Regions from separate parts of the Agrobacterium sp. 22-3639C2 genome, predicted to be linked through region 2. Evidence: riboswitches for the same ligand, from Rfam matches in the RefSeq annotation. Region 2 holds a riboswitch; each other region holds the start of a gene.
What was found. Region 2 has a riboswitch for cobalamin ahead of ACQZ6D_RS10635 (ABC transporter substrate-binding protein). Riboswitches for the same ligand answer to the same signal wherever they lie in the genome.
Positions count from the first base shown of each region.

Region 1: it holds a riboswitch for cobalamin, as region 2 does, so the genes downstream of both, nrdH (glutaredoxin-like protein NrdH) here and ACQZ6D_RS10635 (ABC transporter substrate-binding protein) in region 2, are expected to answer to the same signal.
Region 3: it holds a riboswitch for cobalamin, as region 2 does, so the genes downstream of both, ACQZ6D_RS13480 (CbtB domain-containing protein) here and ACQZ6D_RS10635 (ABC transporter substrate-binding protein) in region 2, are expected to answer to the same signal.
Region 4: it holds a riboswitch for cobalamin, as region 2 does, so the genes downstream of both, ACQZ6D_RS17890 (DUF1852 domain-containing protein) here and ACQZ6D_RS10635 (ABC transporter substrate-binding protein) in region 2, are expected to answer to the same signal.

Region 1 covers NZ_JBNWDB010000003.1:878,897-883,823, reverse strand. Annotated here, with positions in the region: gene ACQZ6D_RS17315 (ATP-binding cassette domain-containing protein) at 1-489, shown strand, start outside; gene ACQZ6D_RS17310 (nucleoside triphosphate hydrolase) at 486-1,115, shown strand; cobalamin riboswitch at 1,247-1,470, shown strand; gene nrdH (glutaredoxin-like protein NrdH) at 1,725-1,946, shown strand; gene nrdI (class Ib ribonucleoside-diphosphate reductase assembly flavoprotein NrdI) at 1,959-2,357, shown strand; gene nrdE (class 1b ribonucleoside-diphosphate reductase subunit alpha) at 2,345-4,534, shown strand; gene nrdF (class 1b ribonucleoside-diphosphate reductase subunit beta) at 4,551-4,927, shown strand, end outside.
Region 2 covers NZ_JBNWDB010000002.1:648,094-653,020, forward strand. Annotated here, with positions in the region: gene ACQZ6D_RS10615 (class I SAM-dependent methyltransferase) at 1-151, shown strand, start outside; gene ACQZ6D_RS10620 (pseudoazurin) at 325-807, opposite strand; gene ACQZ6D_RS10625 (ABC transporter ATP-binding protein) at 804-1,604, opposite strand; gene ACQZ6D_RS10630 (FecCD family ABC transporter permease) at 1,601-2,629, opposite strand; gene ACQZ6D_RS10635 (ABC transporter substrate-binding protein) at 2,626-3,657, opposite strand; cobalamin riboswitch at 3,823-4,058, opposite strand; gene ACQZ6D_RS10640 (GNAT family N-acetyltransferase) at 4,098-4,927, opposite strand, start outside.
Region 3 covers NZ_JBNWDB010000003.1:103,226-108,152, forward strand. Annotated here, with positions in the region: gene ACQZ6D_RS13460 (GNAT family N-acetyltransferase) at 1-187, shown strand, start outside; gene ACQZ6D_RS13465 (type 1 glutamine amidotransferase family protein) at 209-775, shown strand; gene ACQZ6D_RS13470 (hypothetical protein) at 881-1,195, opposite strand; gene ACQZ6D_RS13475 (CbtA family protein) at 1,200-1,916, opposite strand; gene ACQZ6D_RS13480 (CbtB domain-containing protein) at 1,927-2,109, opposite strand; cobalamin riboswitch at 2,277-2,501, opposite strand; gene ACQZ6D_RS13485 (c-type cytochrome) at 2,593-3,513, opposite strand; gene ACQZ6D_RS13490 (c-type cytochrome) at 3,600-4,034, opposite strand; gene ACQZ6D_RS13495 (LysE family translocator) at 4,150-4,779, opposite strand; gene ACQZ6D_RS13500 (helix-turn-helix transcriptional regulator) at 4,913-4,927, shown strand, end outside.
Region 4 covers NZ_JBNWDB010000004.1:113,556-118,482, forward strand. Annotated here, with positions in the region: gene ACQZ6D_RS17875 (glycosyltransferase family 2 protein) at 1-1,312, shown strand, start outside; gene ACQZ6D_RS17880 (hypothetical protein) at 1,405-2,685, shown strand; partial or broken gene ACQZ6D_RS17885 (Fic family protein) at 3,135-3,277, shown strand; cobalamin riboswitch at 3,472-3,684, shown strand; gene ACQZ6D_RS17890 (DUF1852 domain-containing protein) at 3,788-4,765, shown strand; gene ACQZ6D_RS17895 (methionine synthase) at 4,790-4,927, shown strand, end outside.

The DNA.
Region 1 (4,927 bases), on a different contig from region 2:
GCCGACAATATGTTTCTCGGCCGTGAAATCCGCAAACCCGGTATTCAGGGAAGCCTGTTCAGGGCACTGGACCGTCCGGCGATGGAAAAGTTTGCCCGTGAGAAACTCTCTGAACTCGGCCTGATGACGATCCAGAACATCAATCAGGCGGTGGAAACCCTCTCCGGCGGCCAGCGCCAGGGTGTTGCGGTGGCGCGTGCAGCCGCCTTCGGCTCCAAGGTCGTCATCCTTGACGAACCGACAGCGGCGCTCGGCGTCAAGGAAAGCCGCCGCGTTCTCGAGCTTATTCTGGATGTACGCGCGCGAGGGCTACCGATCGTTCTCATCTCGCACAACATGCCGCATGTTTTCGAGGTTGCTGACCGGATTCATATTCATCGGCTGGGCAAGCGTTTGTGCGTCATCAATCCGAAGGACTATACCATGTCCGACGCCGTCGCCTTCATGACGGGCGCCAAGGAAGCGCCAAAGGAAACGCTGGCCGCATGACGTTGAAGCTTGAAACGATCGTCGAAGACGTTCTTCGGCGGGCTGAGGATAAATCTCGTTTTATCATTGCCATTGCCGGTCCCCCTGGGGCCGGCAAATCCACGCTGGCGGATGCCCTGTGCGGTGCCCTCGTGGCGCGCGGCGAGGCTGCGGCTGTCCTGCCCATGGACGGCTTCCATATGGATAACGGTATTCTCGAAGAACGGGGGCTCTTGCCGCGAAAAGGCGCACCGGAGACCTTCGACGTGCGCGGCTTTCTTGATATCGTCTCCGCAGTTCGTCAGGGCGGGCAGGAAGTTCTTGTCCCGGTTTTTGACCGCTCCCGCGAAATTGCCATTGCCTCCGCTCGCGCCATCGCGCCAGAAACACGCTTCATTCTTGCCGAAGGCAACTATCTGCTGTTGAACGAGGCGCCGTGGACGAAGCTTTCCGGCAGCTTCGATCTTACCGTCTTCGTAGGCCCATCCGTTGCGGTGCTCGAGGAACGCCTGCGGGATAGATGGCAGGGCTATGGTCTCGATGCGACCGAGATTCACGCCAAACTGTTCGAAAATGATCTTCCCAACGGAAAGCGGGTGATTGAGAACTCCCGCCCCGCCGATATTCGCATCGATATCTGGGAATAACCCGCCGCTTCCGTCCGTAGGCGGCATCGAGCATTCACCGTTAAGCCTTTGTTGACCATGTGTTGAATCTTTTTGATCCACAGGGTGGGGCTTTCGCATGTCTAATTATTGACGAAAAAAATTCATCATATACTATATGTGGTGTTCAAGGTTCTTTCGATTCGCAAGCGTCGGGAGCTAAGACGGGAATTCGGTGCGCAACACCATTATGGTGAAGCAATGCCGAAACTGCCCCCGCAACTGTAAGCGGTGAGCATCGTTCCGATTTGAGCCACTGGCGCTAAAAGCTCCGGGAAGGTGGGAATGGATGTTTTGACCCGCAAGTCAGGAGACCTGCCTTGAGCGAAAACGTCCACGGGCGGGGTGTCCGGAAGGAAGGTGTATGACGCAAATGAATTGCGTGCGCCCTTTTCTGCCCCCTCCAGAACAAGCTTCGGGGTGAAGTCATGCCAGTGCATTTTTATGAGTTTCTACGCTCGTCGGCGTAGACAGCGATCTTACGCGGCCTGAGCCGCGCCTCGCCAGAATGACAGAACCATCGCCACCCGCTTGTGATTGCAGGCGGGCAATGTTGAGCCGTGCGTAAAGGCGGCTTCGAAAGAGGAAACAATGACCGTCACCGTTTACAGCAAACCCGCCTGCGTTCAGTGCACTGCCACCTATCGTGCGCTTGACCGCATCGGTGTCAGCTACGAGATCGTCGATATCTCAGAAGACGCGGATGCCCTCGATCGCGTTCGCGGCCTTGGTTACATGCAGGTTCCCGTGGTCGTTGCCGGCGAACGCCATTGGGCGGGTTTCCGTCCGGACATGATTGGCTCGATCAGCTGAGGAGGCGATGCGATGGGGCTGATCGTCTATTATTCCAGCCGGTCTGAGAACACTCATCGCTTCCTTCAAAAACTGGGGCGACGATTGCTTCGCCTGCCGCTCGGCGCCGAGGAAGACGTTCCTCACGTGTCGGAGCCCTATGTTCTCGTCACCCCCACCTATGGGGGCGGCGGCATGAAAGGAGCGGTACCGAAACCGGTTATCCGGTTTTTGAACGAGCCCTCAAACCGAAATCTCATTCGCGGCGTCATCGCGGCGGGAAATACGAATTTTGGCGCAGCTTTCGCATCCGCCGGAGATATCGTGTCGCGTAAATGCGCGGTGCCGTTTCTCTACCGCTTCGAGCTTCTCGGCACGGAGGAAGATGTCGCCAACGTCAATCATGGATTGGAACGATTTTGGACACGCTGACCTCGAGCGCGGTGCGCAACACGGATGCCAAACAACAAGTAACCGCTGCGCAGAAACACCTGGACGCGGGACTGGACTATCACGCGCTGAACGCGATGCTGAACCTCTACGATGAAAACGGGAAGATTCAGCTCGACAAGGACCGCCTTGCGGCACGGCAATATTTCCTTCAGCACGTCAACCAGAACACGGTGTTTTTCCATAATCTCAGGGAAAAGCTCGATTATCTCGTGACCGAGGGATATTACGAACAGGAGGTGCTGGACCAGTATTCCTTCAATTTCGTCCGTGACCTCTACGACGAGGCCTATGCCAGAAAGTTCCGTTTTCCGACATTTCTCGGCGCCTTCAAATATTATACGTCCTATACGCTGAAGACCTTCGACGGAAAGCGTTACCTGGAGCGTTATGAGGACCGCGTCTGCATGGTGGCGTTGGCTCTGGCGCGTGGCGACGAGCAGCTTGCCCGCGATCTGATGGATGAAATCATTTCCGGCCGCTTCCAGCCGGCAACCCCGACCTTTCTCAACGCTGGCAAGAAAAGCCGCGGTGAGCTGGTTTCGTGTTTTCTGCTGCGTGTGGAAGACAATATGGAAAGCATCGGCCGGTCCATCAATTCAGCATTGCAGCTTTCCAAGCGTGGCGGTGGCGTAGCACTGTCCCTGACCAATATTCGCGAAGCCGGCGCGCCGATCAAACAGATCGAAAACCAGTCCTCTGGCGTCATTCCTGTCATGAAGCTGCTGGAAGATTCGTTCTCCTACGCCAACCAGCTTGGCGCGCGCCAGGGCGCTGGCGCGGTCTATCTGCATGCCCATCACCCGGACATCATGCGTTTCCTCGATACCAAGCGCGAAAACGCCGACGAAAAAATCCGCATCAAAACCCTTTCGCTCGGCGTGGTGATCCCTGATATCACCTTCGAACTCGCGAGAAACAACGAGGATATGTACCTGTTCTCGCCGTATGATGTTGAGCGGGTCTATGGCGTGCCGTTTACCGAGATTTCCGTCAGCGAAAAATATCAGGAAATGGTCGCCGACAGCCGCATCCGCAAGAAGAAGATAAAGGCACGCGAGTTCTTCCAAGTCATCGCAGAAATCCAGTTCGAAAGCGGTTATCCCTATATCATGTTCGAGGATACGGTGAACCGCGCCAATCCGATCGCCGGCCGTATCAGCATGAGCAATCTTTGCTCGGAAATCCTACAGGTCAGCGAGGCGAGCGAGTTCAACGACGATCTCTCTTACAGCCATATGGGCAAGGATATTTCCTGCAATCTCGGCTCGCTCAACATTGCTTCAGCAATGGATTCGGCTGATTTCGGCAAGACGATCGAAACCTCCATCCGGGCGCTGACGGCCGTTTCTGACATGAGCCACATCTCGTCTGTCCCTTCCGTGGAAAAGGGCAATGATGCGAGCCACGCCATCGGGCTTGGTCAGATGAACCTGCATGGCTATCTGGCGCGCGAGCGCATCTTCTACGGCTCCGAAGAGGGCATCGATTTCACCAATATCTATTTCTACACGGTGACCTATCACGCCATCCGCGCCAGCAATCGCCTTGCCACTGAAAGGGGCCAGAGCTTCAAGGGCTTTGAAAACTCCAAATATGCCTCGGGCGACTACTTCGATAAATATACCGACCGGGAATGGCTGCCCGCGACGGAAAAGGTCCGCGACCTTTTTGAGAAAGCTGGCATTTCCATTCCGACACAGGAGGACTGGAAAGCGTTGAAGCAGGCCGTCATGGAGACCGGCCTCTATAACCAGAACCTTCAGGCCGTGCCGCCCACAGGCTCGATCTCCTATATCAACCACTCGACCTCCTCGATCCATCCCATCGTCTCGAAGATTGAAATTCGCAAGGAAGGCAAGATCGGCCGTGTTTATTATCCAGCTTCCTACCTTTCGAACGACAATCTCGAATATTATCAGGATGCCTACGAAATCGGTCCGGAAAAGATCATAGATACCTATGCGGCGGCCACCCAGCATGTCGATCAGGGCCTGTCGCTGACACTGTTCTTCCGCGATACGGCAACGACGCGCGATATCAACCGGGCGCAGATCTACGCCTGGAAAAAAGGCATCAAGACCATCTACTACATCCGTTTGCGCCAGATGGCGCTGGAAGGCACGCAGGTTCAGGGCTGCGTATCCTGCACGCTCTGAATTGAGGGACAAGACAATGAACATTGCCGTAAAACCCGCGTCCCGTATTCGCGCGGTCAACTGGAACCGCATCGAGGATGACAAGGATCTCGAAGTCTGGAATCGCCTGACATCGAATTTCTGGCTACCGGAAAAGGTGCCGCTCTCCAACGATATCCCGTCCTGGGGAACGCTGAAGCCGGAAGAGCAGACCCTGACGATCCGCGTCTTCACCGGGCTGACATTGCTGGACACGATCCAGAACGGCGTCGGTTCCGTGCGCCTGATGGCGGATTCGGCGACGCCGCACGAGGAGGCGGTGCTTTCCAACATCTCCTTCATGGAGGCGGTCCACGCCCGCTCCTATTCCTCGATCTTCTCGACGCTCTGCTCCACGCCTGACGTCGATGACGC
Region 2 (4,927 bases):
CGGCTTCGAGCCCGTTGCCATCGATCAGGAACTTCAGGCCATTCATCGTGCCCAGGCAAAAAATTTCAGTCTGCTGAAAGGCATCTTGCGGGGATTGCAGCACCGTTATGCAGTATGTGCCGTGAAGCCGCACACGTCCGACAAGGGATAGGGCGACCAAAGCCCACAAGCTGCCGCCCAGCTCACCGTCACCCCGGATGTGATCCGGGGTCCAGTGCGACCAAGTCCTTGATCGCGTAATAATAGTTTCTCACGGTGAAGACGCGCCTTGGCTGGATGCCGGATCTAGTCCGGCATGACGCATGAAAACGCGACGAAGGCACCTCATTTTTCCGCCCGCTCGAATAGCTCCTCAAAGCGCGGCTTCGCCCGGCCTGGGACCTCTACCGTCCTGTAGCTCTGCGGCAAAACCGCGTCCCCCACCTTGATCAGCATGACCATGCCCATGCCGTAATGCGGCGAGCATTTGATGCCGTAAAAGCCTGGCTTTTCGAAACCGGTCTCGAATTCGTCGTTGATCCGGCTTTTGAAACCTTCAATATCTTCGGGAACCATACCATCGATCGTCGCGGCATTATGGCTCTTGTGGCTCGGCACGAAGCGCACGCGGTCGCCGGGAGCGATCTTCAGAAAATCGGGCTCGAACACCATGGACCCCTTTTCGCCACGGTTCAGCATCTTCACCTCGAAGGTCTCGGCTCCGGCTTGAATGGAAAACCCTGTGGCCACAACCATGGCAAGTCCCGCGGAAACGCAAAGCTGTCGGGCGCAAAAGCGGAGATTTGCAAGTCTTTTCAATTTCATCATCGTGCCGTTGCTTTCCTTGCGTGATCGGCCGCACCGTGGGCCGGCAGAAAACGAATATGTGAAAATCCGCTTTCATCCGTGGTGACGACGGATTGCACCCCGAACACATCGGCGATGGTCGAAGAGGTGAGAACTTCGCGCGGTGGGCCGACAGCGATCATTTCACCGCGATGCATGATGGCGACGCGGTCGCAGAACATGGCGGCGTGATTGAGATCATGCAGCGCCGCCACAACCGTCAGTCCCTGCCTGCGCACCAGATCGAGCAGACCGATCTGGTGGCCTATATCGAGATGGTTGGTCGGTTCGTCCAGCAGCAGAATATGCGGCTCCTGCGCCAATGCGCGGGCAATGTGCAGGCGCTGGCGTTCGCCGCCGGAAAGGTGATGCCAGTTTCGCTCGGCCTTGTCCGCCATATCGACATTTCCGAGCGCCGCATCGACGATGGCGTCGTCCTTTGGCGACCATGCGGAAAGCGGGCCGAGATAGGGCGTGCGCCCCAGTTCCACGGCCTGTCGCGCGCTGATGCGCTCGGTGGTTTCGGCCTGCTGCTCCACAAAGGCCAGCCTGCGGGCAAGTTCGCGCCGCCCGAATGTGGCAAGCCGTTCCTCACCAAGCATGACATGACCCCGACGCGGCATGCGAATGCCGGCCAGCATGGAAAGCAACGTGCTTTTGCCCGAACCGTTCGGCCCGATGATACCCAGAAACTCGCCCGTGGCGACCTCCAGCGAAACACCGCGCACGATGTCGAGATTGCCGGCATGGAAATGCAGATCGTGGGCGGATAATTTCATGACCGGCCTCTCTTCTGCCCGAGAATAAAGGCGAAGGCGGGCGCGCCGACCAGCGCAGTGATCACGCCGATCGGCAGCACCTGCCCCGGAATGACGGTGCGCGAGAGAATATCTGCGATGATCATGAAAATTGCACCGGTCAGCGCCGTCACCGGCAGCAACATGCCGTGGCGAACGCCAACGAAGATGCGCGCCGCATGCGGGATGACGAGACCGACGAAGCCGATGGAACCGACCAGCGACACCATGACTGCCGTCATGACCGCCGAAACCGAGATCAGCACCGCATAGACCCGGCGCACCGGAATACCGAGCGAAGCTGCTGCCTGACCGCCGAAAGCGAAAGCATCAAGCGCGCGTGCGTACCAGAGGCACACCCCAAGACCCGCAATACTGACCGGCAAAGCCAGCCAGACATCCGGCCAGCGCACGCCCGAAAGATTGCCCAGCAGCCAGAACATGATGCCGCGCGCCTGTTCGGCATTGGCGGATTTGGTGACGATGAACGACGTCATGGCGTTGAACAGTTGCGAACCGGCGACCCCCGCCAGGATGATGGCGCTGTTGCCGTGCCCTGCCCGCACCGCCAGAAGGCTGACAAGCGAAAAAGCCACAAAAGCCCCGATCAGGGCGCCGGCCGGCATCGTCAGGAACCCCGCCCCGAAGCCCAGAAGCGCCACGGCCACGGCACCGGTTGAGGCGCCTGCTGAAATACCGAGGATATAGGGATCGGCGAGCGGGTTGCGCAGAAGTGATTGAAGCACCGCACCGGCCAGCGCCAGCGAGGCGCCACAGCACGCGGCAACAACGGCGCGGCTGAGGCGGTAACTCCAGACGATGCCCTCATCCAGCGGCTCCAGCGGATAACCCGCATGGAAGACACGATTGGCAATGGTCTTTGCCACCACGTCGAACGGAATGGCAGTCTCGCCGATGGCCGCACCGGCCATCAGCGCGACGAGCAGCAGGGCGAGTGCGGCAAAAGCCAGACCCGCCCTGCCAAGATTGACGGAAAGACCGTTCACTTGGCGAGACCGGCTGTTGAAATCGCCTCGGCCAGCGTTTCAATGCCTTCGATCGTGCGGATGGTCGGGTTCATCGCCTGCGCGTCCATTTCGAAGACATGGGCCGCCTTGACGGCGGGCATGATGCTGGCAACCGGATCGGTAGCGAGGAACTTGAGCTTGACGGCGACGTCATCGGCGGGGAAACGCCGGCGGTCCATCTTGCCGGCAACGATCACGGACGGATTGGCCTTGGCGATGGTTTCCCAGCCAACAGTCGGCCATTCCTCATCGCTTTCGATAACGTTCTTCAGCCCGAGCGCGGACATGATGTAACCCGGCGCACCATTGCGGCCCGCCACGTAAGGATCGATATCCAGCTCGGCGCTGGAGAACCAGAAGACTGCTGAAATCTTGCCATTCGCCGAAGCGATCTTGGCGCGGGCGGCTTCCTCACGCTTTTTCAGGTCGGCAACGACTTCCTCGCCGCGATCCTGCACGTTGAAAATTTTCGCAAGGTCGCGGACCTCCTGGTAGATCAGGTCCATGGTGAAAACGGACTTGCGCACGCCGTCGCCGCCGCCGGAATTGTCCTTGCCCATGCAATCGGCAGGGGAGGTATAAACGGGAATACCGAGTTCGGCGAATTGCTCCGGTGTTCCGACAACGCCTTCGGGACCGATCTGCCACTGGAACTGCGTCGTCACGAGGTCTGGCCTCTTGCCAACCACCGCCTCGAAGCTCGGATCATTGTCGGCAAGCCGCTCCACCTTGGCATTGGCGTCTTCGTAACCCTTCAGAACCGGGCCGATCCACAGCGCCGTGCCTACCACCTTGTCGGCCACGCCGAGCAGATAGAGAACCTCGGTCGTGCTCTGGCCGACCGATACTGTGCGGGCGGGCGCCTGCTTGAAGGTGATTTCGTGGCCGCAGCTATTGATCGTCAGCGGATAGGTGGTTTCGGCAGCCTGAGCGGCACCGGCGGGCAAGGCCGCTAGTGCGACAGCCAGAAGACCGGCGGAAACCGGCAGGCTTTTGAAATGAAACATATGTTCTCCAGTCTAAATAAAGTGGCGTGATCCGCAGGCCGCGCGTCAAAACGCGTAGTGACAGAGCGACAACAAGTGTGGAGATGGAGAACGGGACTCTAAATACGTTTCCGCGGACGGAAAGGTCATAATCAGCTCCTCTTCCGGGCATCCCCGCCCGTAACGATGGTCAATATTATGACGGCAGGTCTCCTGGCTCACGAATATACGCCGTTCATCTGCCTTCCCGCACCTTGAAGGGTGCAGTGGCATGACGCTTTTCAGGCGTCACGAGGATGAGCGGCAATCCGCTTACAGTTGCGGGGGCAGCCACGGCATTGGGCGATAGAAATCACCCGCACCATGTTCCCTATTAATCCCTTGGCCCTTCGGCTTCAGGAACCGTCGCTTTCTGACATAAGGGGCAAGCGCCGGGGCGTCAATTGCGATAGTGCCGCAGCTCAGCACAAAGACGGACCCGCCAACGCGAAAATTTTTGTAGCGCCGGAAGGCGCCGGTTGCGGCGCGTCTTTGGACATGGTGGTAAGGGTTTCAATCACCACCAGCCCGGATTGCGCAATAAAATCAATAAAGAGACTATTGTCGCTGATGGTGTCGAGACGCACCAGCTCATCGTCCAGATCGGTAAAATGCCGCCTCACAAGCGCAATCGCATCCATGTCCGCACCCGCAACGACCGGACCGATAATGTGGCCCCGCCCTGCCGCACGGCGCAGCGCAAAAGCGGTAAGACGGTTCGCCTCAAACACACCGTAACCCGCATTCTGCGTCAAAAGTCGCTGCAAAACGTTCCGGCGCGAAACGCCAAAAGCCGCCCGGTCTAGTTCCACCACATCAGTCAGATGACCTGCGGATAACGGCTCTATTCGTTGTTTTCTGCCGGGCGGCGGTATCTCGAAAAGGCAATTCGCCCTTCCCCGGAACAGATATACTTTTTCCGTATCACCGGCAAAACCCAACCTTGAAAACAACCGCCGCGACGCTCCCGTCGCGTTCAACCGCAGGGAGACAGTGGGGAATTTCGCGACAAGTTTCTGCACAAGCCATGGTGCTACGCCCTGCCCCTGCAAACGGGGGGAAACAATGACCATGCCAAGCGTCGCAAACCCCTGATCATAGGGAAAGAGCATCGCGGTTGCGACAACACGGTCGATCTCATCGAGCGCAGCGAGACCCACGCCGCATTGCCGCAGAAAACACCATTCATTCGCGTGATATCGCCATCCGACGGCCATGGAGAGTGCATGCAGATGATCGGCATCCACGTCCG
Region 3 (4,927 bases), on a different contig from region 2:
TCACCGCGGCCATGGCACCGGCCAGCACCTGGTTTCCCGCGCCCGCGATATCGCCAAGCGCCTCGGTTGCGACTATCTTTCCGTCAGCGCCACGACCGGCAATGTCGCCGCGCATCGTTTCTACGAAAGCATGGATTTCGCGCCGCGCCCGGTCACCGGCATGCGCTACATGCAGTCTATCGCCTGATTGCAACCTTCGGAGACGGTCATGACACGGATTGCCATTGCGCTTGCGCAGGATTTTGCGGACTGGGAACCGGCGCTGCTTGCCGCCGCCGCGCGCGGCTATCTCGGCGTCGAGATCGTTTACGCAACCCCGGACGGCCGGCCCGTGGTTTCAATGGGCGGGCTCAACGTTACGCCCGACACATCCTATGACGCGCTTGATCCTGCTAACATCGATGCGCTCGTCATTCCCGGCGGCCTCAGCTGGGAAAAGGGAACGGCTGTCGATCTTGGCGGGCTGGCACAGCGGTTTCGCGAGAAGGGCCGGCTGGTTGCCGGCATCTGCGCGGCTGCCAGCGCGCTTGCAGGCACGGGCGCCCTTGATGACGTCGCCCATACCGGCAATTCGCTCGCCTCTCACAAGGCCTATCCGTCCTATCGCGGCGAAGCGCTCTATCGCGACCAGCCGAAGGCGGTCAGCGATGGCGGCATCGTAACCGCAGCCGGCAGTGCACCCGTCAGTTTCGCAGTGGAAATTCTGAAACACCTCGGCCTCTTTGGTCCGGAAGCCGAGGCGGAACTTCAGGTTTTTGCGGCGGAGCACCGGTGAGGCTCACCTTGGCATCGAGAGTTTTGCGGATCCTCCCACCCTCATTCCTGTGCTTGTCACAGGAATGAGGGTGGTGGGGAAGTTAAGCCGCGAGACCATCACAAATCACCCCTGATCAAGCACCCGGCAGACACGGGGCGCGACATCCCCGCCCTCCCCCGCAATCGCACGGCGGATATCGCGGCTGTTGAGATGCAGACTGCGACCGGCCGGCAAAGCCGAGCGTTTTATCTTGGCAAGGGCTGCGACCGTAAAGGCAGCCTCATTCTCATGAAAATAGGCGAGCGCCGCTTCCCGTTCCGGGCTGACGCCAAGGACTGCCTTGAAAGCAAGGCGATGCACGGCGCAGAAAGCGCCGTGACCGGGAACGGCAAAACGCAGCGCGTCGAGTTCCTCACTCCATTCGGCTGCGTCCTGCATGGATTTAAGCCTGCTGGAAGCGCTTCAGGAAAAACGCGCTCAATGTTCCGAGCAAGGCCCAGAAGACAAAGCTGGTCACGGTGGCGGCGACGATGAACTGTCGTTCCAGCGGCAGCGGTGCCAGCGCATGTTCACCTTCCGGCGGCAGGGGCGCGCCCACCACATGTGGAGCAACGATCAACACCAGTGCGAGCACGATTGCCCAGGGTTCGCGCCGGAATGCGATCAGCGCAATGCCGCCTGCGGTCGCGGCAACCGTCGAAAGCCACCAGATTTGACGCGCCTCAAGCGCGGCCGCCGGGCTGCCCGGCAGTTCCGGCGGCAGGCCGATCATCGGCGCAAGCATGACGGCGGCAAAACCGGCCACACCCCACAAAAGGCCTTCGCGCCAGCCGGCATCGGTGCCACGCAGCGAGATGAGGCCGGTCAGCACCAGCGCATAACCGATGGCGGTCAGCACGTTGGCGGCGACCGTATAGGCGGTGCGCTCGAAGCCGTCGGCCGGAGACCAGGCTTCCTCATTATGTTCGTGCGCGGGAACGGCAGCGCCGGTCGTGGCCGGAGCATCATGGCTGTGGGGCGCTTCGCCACCGGCATTTTCATAGGTTTCCGCCTTCAGGATCAGCGGCGTGGTGCCGAAAGCCTGCATGGCCGAAACGGCGAAGCCGCCAACGATGCCGACGAGGACGGCGGTAAAAACGATATTGCGAAAGAACGACATGCTTTCCCCCTCAATGGCAAGGGAAAGCATTGGCATGACGTGTGTCATGCGCGGCGTTGTGAACGGCTTCCACATGCGAAAAGCCGACAAAACCGACGACGAACAGACCAAGCACGATCGCCGTCAGCGATTGCGCGAAGCTGCCCGTTTTTGCCGAAACGGCGGCATTTGCCGTATTCTGGTTGATGGACATGGTGACCCCTCTTACGGCGCGACCCCGCGCCTTTAGACGCGGCGGAACGGCAAAACGCCGTGCAGCCGCATGCGATACACTTCACCACGGGGATACGAGACTGACACAGGGCGGCACGTTCAAGCACCACCACCCTGAAATTCCGCTCTTCCGGACACCCCGCCGGCATGGACATTTCCGTGATGGCAGGTCTCCTGGCTTACGGGTCAAAACCTGAAACACCTTCCCGGCATTGCCCTCGTCCATATCCGGCGAGATGCTTACCAGTGGCATTTCGTTTCAGGCTCTCCGCTCACAGTTGCGGGGGCAGCCACGAATGAGGATGTCTCCCTATCGTGTTCCCTTTTCACCTTCCGGAACGCCCGGAAGGAACCATCACAGGATCGTTATCCGATGGGTGTGGGTGGGAGTCAATGGCAGGCCGGCGTGAGAATTGCGCGCCGCGGCTGGATGCCGGATCAAGTCCGGCATGACGGCAAAGGGCTACCGTGCCGGGATGGCCTTCAGATAGGCGGCGATCGCATTGCGGTCTTCGGCCGTCAGATGCGCCATATTCTGCTGCACCTTGACCATGGAGCCGCCGACGCTGTCGAATTCCGGGGTGAAGCCGGTTTCCAGATAGTTGGCAATATCGGCCGCCTCCCAGCTTCCGACGCTCTGCGAGCCGGGGGTGATATCGGGAATCCGGCCCTCGCCTTCGGGATTTGGACCACCGGCCAGCCATTTGCCATCGAGAAAACCGCCAAGCGCATTGCGCGGCGTGTGACATTCGCCGCAATGGCCCGGGCCTTCCACCAGATATTGGCCGCGCAGCAATTCGGCATTGGCATCGGCAAGCTCGACGCGGGGTGGCGCGGATGTATCGAAATAGAGGAATTTCCAGCCGCCCAATGCCATGCGCATGTTGAAGGGGAACGGCAGTTCATGATCCGGCGCGTCATTCTGGCTGGCGGGCAGAACCCGCAAATAACCGAAGAGGTCGTTGATGTCCTTCTGCGTCATGCGGGCATAGGAGGCGTAAGGGAAGGACGGATAGAGATGTTCGCCGTTCTTGCCGACGCCGCGCGTCATCGCATCGCCGAATTCCGAAAGCGTCCAGCCGCCAATGCCATGCTGCGGATCGGAGGAAATATTGGGCACATGGAAGGTGCCGAAGGGGCTTTTCAACGCTTGCCCGCCCGAAAGCGTCAAAAGCGCATCGCCCTTGGCATCTGGTGCCGCATGGCAACTTGCGCAGCCGCCCGCCCAGAACAGCGTTTCGCCATTGGCAAGGTCCGGCTCGCCAAGGCTCACCCAGTGGCTGGGTGCCTGACGCACAGGCGCGGTGACCCAGGCGAAAATGCCGAAACCGGCAATGGCCGCCACCGCGATCCCGCCCGCGAGCTTCGTCCAAATGGAGGCCATGACCCCTCTCCCCATTATCACCTGATGAGATCAGGCATCATTCCCGCTGAAAAAAACGCCGCCGGGAAGCGGCGTTCTTAATAGGATCACTTCTTCAGACGGTAGGTCTGGTGGCACGCACCACAATCGGCACCGAGGGTCTGCATGGCGGCGGTGACGCCTGCCTGATCGGCGGGAAGGCTGGCGAGGACCTTGTCCGCATCGGCACCGAGCTTGGCGGCCTTGGACTTGAAGTCATCGAAATTTTCCCAGATCGCGGGTGCCGCAGCACTGCCGGTCTCGCTGCCCGGGGGAAACTGGTCGGGGAAAGCCTTGGCGTTGGTGCTGATGGTCGTCACGGCAGCCTTTACGGCTTCGGCGTCATAAGGCTTCTGGCCCTTGGAGATGGCAGCAAGCGCCCCCATGGAGCCGCCGATCTGCTTCATCATGCCTTCACGTTTTTCGACTTCGCCGGCAGCGTAGACCGCTCCGGCGCAAAGACAGCCGAAAAGCATGGCCGCCGCGATGGTTTTCAGTTTCATACACTCTCTCCTTGATTCCGGCAGATGCCGAACGCGCGATAACGGCGCGAGGATGCCCTTTCCGCATGGCGAAAAGAAGTCACATTGCAGTGAATTTCCCCAAGAAAACAGAAGTCTAGGAGAGTGCTTCCCAAAGCGTAACCAGGGCTGCGGCAATCAGCATGAAACCGGCGGCGCGGCCGATGAAAATCGTCGCGGCAGGCGAGGAAACGAGCCATGCCCGGCTTTTATCCGCCGTCAGCGCCAGAGCGCCATAGACCGTGAACTGCGTGATGGCCACCATCGCGCCCATTACCAGACCCTGCATCCAGATTGGACCATAGTCGGGTTTGAGGAATTGCGGATAGATCGCCATCATGAAGAGATAGGCTTTCGGATTGGAAAGGCAGGTGAGAACGGCCCGCCAGAACGCCTTTCTGACAGAGGCGCTCGCCTGCGCCTCATCGCCATTGACGGTGATGGCGCTGCGCATCAGGCCGACGCCGATCCAGACCATGTAAGCGGCGCCGGCGACCAGCAGCGGCAGGAACAGCGACGGCATCCAGGCGGCAAGCATGCCGACGCCCAACGCACCGTAAAGTGAATGCACCATGCCGCCGGCGCTCATGCCGCTTGCGGCGGAAAGCCCGGTTCTTTTGCCACCCGTCAACGCACTTGCCAGCACGAACAGCATATCCATGCCCGGCAGGATGATGATGCCGAACAGGACCAGAAAGAAAAGCCAGCGATTTTCGGCGTAACTCATGTCAGTATCTCCCAAAACAGTTTTCGACACATTCGGGAAAACTCATGTTTCTCAATGTGTTTTGCTGCTTATAGGAAAAGCCAACTGACAGCGTTGTGTCAGTTGCGTTGAGAAACCACCGGGAAAAACGGCAATGCGCAAGGCATCG
Region 4 (4,927 bases), on a different contig from region 2:
TCGCGTAACCGGTCTTTTCGCCGATCCCAAGGTAGCGGTTGTGCAGACACCGCAATTTTACTTTAATTGCGACCCAATCCAGCACAACCTCGGCATCCGCAATTCCTTCGTCGATGATCAACGTGTATTCTTTGATGTATTCCAGCCGGCCAAGGACGCGGTCGGTTGCGCTTTCTGCGTCGGGACGAGTTTTGTCGTGCGGCGTGCGGCGGTCAACGAGCTCGGCGGGTTTCCGCATGATGCACTTTCCGAAGATATGCTGCTGACCTACCGCCTGATGGAGCGAGGTTACGTCACACGCTGGCTCAACGAAAAACTCAGTGTCGGTCTATCGGCTGAGGGCCTGCCAGAATATATCACGCAACGCACGCGGTGGTGCCTGGGCACCATTCAGATCGGCCTTCTGCGGACGGGACCATTGTGGCGTGGCAAGTTCACGCTGACACAAAGGCTGCATTATCTGCACGGGCTGTTTTGCTGGCTGTCGAAGCCTTTCATTCTCTGCCTGTTGCTGGCACCATCGATCTACTGGCTGACAGGCGTTTCCGCCCTCCAGGCCGACGAGCTGATGTTCATGAAATTTGGACTGTCGTCACTGGCTTTGTTTTGGGCCTACTCCACCTGGATATCGGGAAAACGCACCCTACCGCTGTTCACCGAAGTGACGCATGCGCTGACCGCTGTTCCCATCACCATCACCTTGTTTCAGGCTATGCGCAAACCCTTCGGACGTCCCTTTAAAGTCACGGAGAAAGGTGGTGACCGGTCACAGGTGCGCATTCATGGGCCTACAGCGCTATTTTTCGCAATCGTCACCGTCACCTCCGCGGTTTCAGTTCTGCTCGCCGTTTACGCATGGGACGCCCCTGTAGAATTTTCGGCGCGAGATTGTCTCAACCTCATCTGGTCGGCGGTCGCTATGGTGATTGCCTTCACCAGCCTCATCTGCTGCATTGAATTACCACGTGTCGACAAGGAAGAGCCGATCGGCGTGGATCTCGAAGGCCGTTTGCAGTGCGCAAGCGAGGTGAAGGCGGTACGGATCGTGGCGCTTTCGACCGAAACCGCGACCCTGGCGGATTTCAACCGGTCTTACGCCGAGGCAGAGTCCCTGTACGTGCCCGATGTGGGCTGGGTGCAGATCGATGCAACGAAGGTGTCGCAAACGCCCGGCAAATTCACTCTCACCCCCACTGCCGACCAGCATCGTGCAATCTTGAGGCTGCTTTTCCGCAATGCGCCCGAAAATGTCGCGGAACAGGGCGACCTGTTGAAATCCATGCAGATGTTACTCGCAAGGGCCTTCAGCTAAGACAATTCGCGCCAAAACCGGGACCGTGCTCGACGTAAACCGCAAGCTCGAGGCGGGCTTGTTTGGAAAAGCGCCCACAAAACGGAAAACTCATGTCTGTCAAATCGATCATCGCGACAGTTCTCATGACCTGCTTCACAACAGGAGTGGTCGCTGGTGGCGATGGGCGCACCGGTTCCGGATCAGTTCGCGACCGCCTTGCTGTTAGCTTGTGCGCGGGTCTCGTTGGGAAGATGGACAGATCCACCACCCCCTTCGTATTTCGGAGCTTTGAGCCTGCACCGGGTGGCAAAGCGCTTGATCCCGCTCTTTCAAATGCGGGTTTCACCTATGACAATGCCCTGGCGACGATTGCCCTTTTTTCCTGTGGCAACGATACCGAGGCAAAAAGGGTTGCCGATGCGCTGCTGCTCGCCGTCAACAATGATCGCTATTACAGCGATGGCCGCCTGCGCAACGCCTACCGTTCCGGCCCCGTTGCGAACGAAAACGATGCTATGCTTTTGCCCGGTTTTTGGAGTGAGGCCAGCAAGACGTGGGTCGAGGATGACTATCAGGTCGGCAGCGCAACGGGCAACCTGGCCTGGGCGGCACTTGCGCTTCTCACTGCCAGTGAACGATTAAGCAATCCGTCCTATGTGCAGGCAGCGACCAAACTCATGCGCTGGATCGATGCGCATACGGCGGGCGTCCGCGATATCGGCTACACAGGTGGCACATTCGGTCATGAGCCTGCACCGGCCAAACTCGAGTGGAAATCGACGGAACATAATCTCGATGTGTATGCCGTTGCGGGTTGGCTCGCCGAAATTGAGGGCGCGCGCGCCTGGCAGGCGATGCGGGACAAAACACGCAAATTTCTTGATGCGATGTGGAATGAGCAGCAGGGACGGTTTTACGTCGGCAGCCTACCCGGAAGCGACACACCCAACTCGAGCCAGTCCGGAATAGATTCCGAGCTCTGGCCCATTCTCGCCGTGCCGGAGTTTCGGGGCCGCAGTGGGCGTGTTCTGCATTGGGTTGATCGGCATTATGCGGTTGCGGGAGGTTTTGATTTTAACGACGATCGGGATGGTGTGTGGCTGGAAGGTACGGCCCAGGCCGCGCTGACATTTCAGCAGGTCGGCGATGCCGAGCGGGCCGAGGCACTGCTTGCCACCATCGCCGCACAAATATCTCCCGATAACCTGATCTACGCGACAGTCGGGGACGAACTGACGACCGGGCTGATGATCGGGCCGACCTCGACATTTGCCGACTTCAAATATTTCAGGTTGCCGCATGTTGGCGCCACTGCCTGGGCAATCCTTGCAGCGAAAGGCTGGAACCCTTTTCTTCGAAAAAGCGGTTGTATTCGTCTTTGTGAGGGATAACTGTCCGTCTCGGCGGCAGCAGGAGGATATTGCTCCAGGCCGTTGCGCCGGAGATTGGAAACGGGGACGCATGACGCTGCTCAAAGCGGCGAAAAGCGTAAAACCGCAACGTTGACTGCCGACTAGCAGTTCCAGTGATTCAAGCCTGACGGTACGATTAACGAAGCCGAATACCGCCCACTGCCAGACCTGTCAGATGCCGGGTGCGGATCGGAACTTCCTGTGCACCTTCAACGACATGGGGCCGTTCGAAGGCCCGAGCACAAATTCGGCGGTGCTGATGCGGATACGCGTCCGTGATGTTATCGGCCCGCAATTTAAGGGTGCTTGCCTTCGCTCATTCGCTATTTAATTCAAACGCCGATTCCTTTATTAGCGCTGCGCCGGCACAGTAGGGCATGTTCGGATAGCATCCCAACCTCCGGCGAGGCCGCTTCAATGAAACGCCTGTGGCAGGCGAAATCATGCGCGCCTTCTAGCTGCCCCAATTGCCTCCTGAACCGTCGATCGACGTACTGGCTCTTCTGGAGCGACTAAGTCTGGCGGAACGCGCTCTGGGCGCCTAGACGGTATCACCAGGCTGCTCCCGCGCTAGGAACTATTCGTGGTGTGGTCTGATCCTTTCAACTGCGTGGAGCGAGACGTTTGCCACGGTCAGGTCCGCGTATGTGAGAATCGCCTGACAACGCCGAATGCAACCTACTCGGTCGGAACCGACAATGGAAACGTAGACTTAAGGACATAAAGATATCGTTATATGATGTTGACCGATGACGTGGCTTACAATATGGTCGTCACGCCTAAGGTTCCCCAGTCGTTGCACGCAACGTGCCGGGGCTAAGAGGGAAGTCGGTGCTCCGTGTCATGCGGAAAAGCCGACGCTGCCCCCGCAACTGTAAGCGGCGAGCTGAAGTCCAATATGTCACTGGTTTACCCCGGGAAGACGGACGGAAGTGATGATCCGTGAGCCAGGAGACCTGCCTTTGGTGAAGTAACGTCCACGGGCGGGGTGTCCCAGTGTGCCGTAGCAAAGGCTGCATTGTCGCGGCCTGTCTTGCTATGCGTCCGCAGACCCATGCCCCCAACTTTATAGGGGCACAACATGTCTCAGACCTGCATTTTTACGATCACGAGCGTACCCTTCGATGAGGACTATCGTCCTTCAGAAAATACGCGCATCACCACCAATTTCGCCAATCTGGCCAGGGGCGAAAAGCGGCAGGAAAACCTGCGCAATGTCATGCGCATGATCGACAGCCGCTTCAACGCCCTCGCGCACTGGGATAATCCCAAATCGGACCGATACTCGGTCGAGTTGGAGATCATTTCGGTCGACATGAGCTTCGATGTCGCAGGTGAAAAATTTCCCCTCATCGAGATACTGAAGACGACGATCATCGATCACAAAACCAGTGAACGTATCGACGGCATTGTGGGGAATAACTTCTCCTCCTATGTGCGAGACTACGACTTCAGCATTGTGCTGCCGGAGCATAACAAGAGCGTTCCTGCCCTCAGCATTCCGGCCGACTTCGGCGACCTGCATGGAAACCTGTTCAAGTCTTTTCTGCGGTCGGATGCCTACCGCTCGTACTTTCGCAAGCCGCCGGTCATTTGCATCAGCGCCTCGACCAGCAAGACCTATTACCGGACCGAAAATCATCACCCCGTCATGGGCGTCGAATACCGGCAGAATGGGTTCTCGTCCACCGACCAGTATTTCGGGAAAATGGGATTGCAGGTTCGCTACTTCATGCCTGCAGGCAGCGTTGCGCCGTTGGCGTTCTACTTTGTTGGGGACTTGCTGGGCGACTACTCCAATATTGAGCTAATCGGCGTCATCAGCACGATGGAAACGTTTCAGAGAATTTATCGCCCCGAAATCTACAATGCGAACGCAGCAGCCGGGACATTTTACCAGCCCAACCTGAAGCACCAGGACTATTCGCTGACCCGGGTCATTTACGATCGCGACGAACGAAATCGCTTGGCGGTGGATCAGGGTAAGTTCACCGAAAAACACTTCATTAAGCCATACCGCGCCGTCCTTGAGCAATTGTTTGCTCACCGCCCCGCCTGAGCATCACTTAGAAGAGGTCCCACCGTGAAGAAACTTCTCCCCACATCGACTGCTGGCAGCCTGCCGAAACCCTCCTGGCTTGCGCAGCCCGAAAAACTGTGGTCGCCCTGGAAGCTGGAGGGCGAGGAATTACTGGAAGGCAAGAGAGATGCCCTGCGCCTT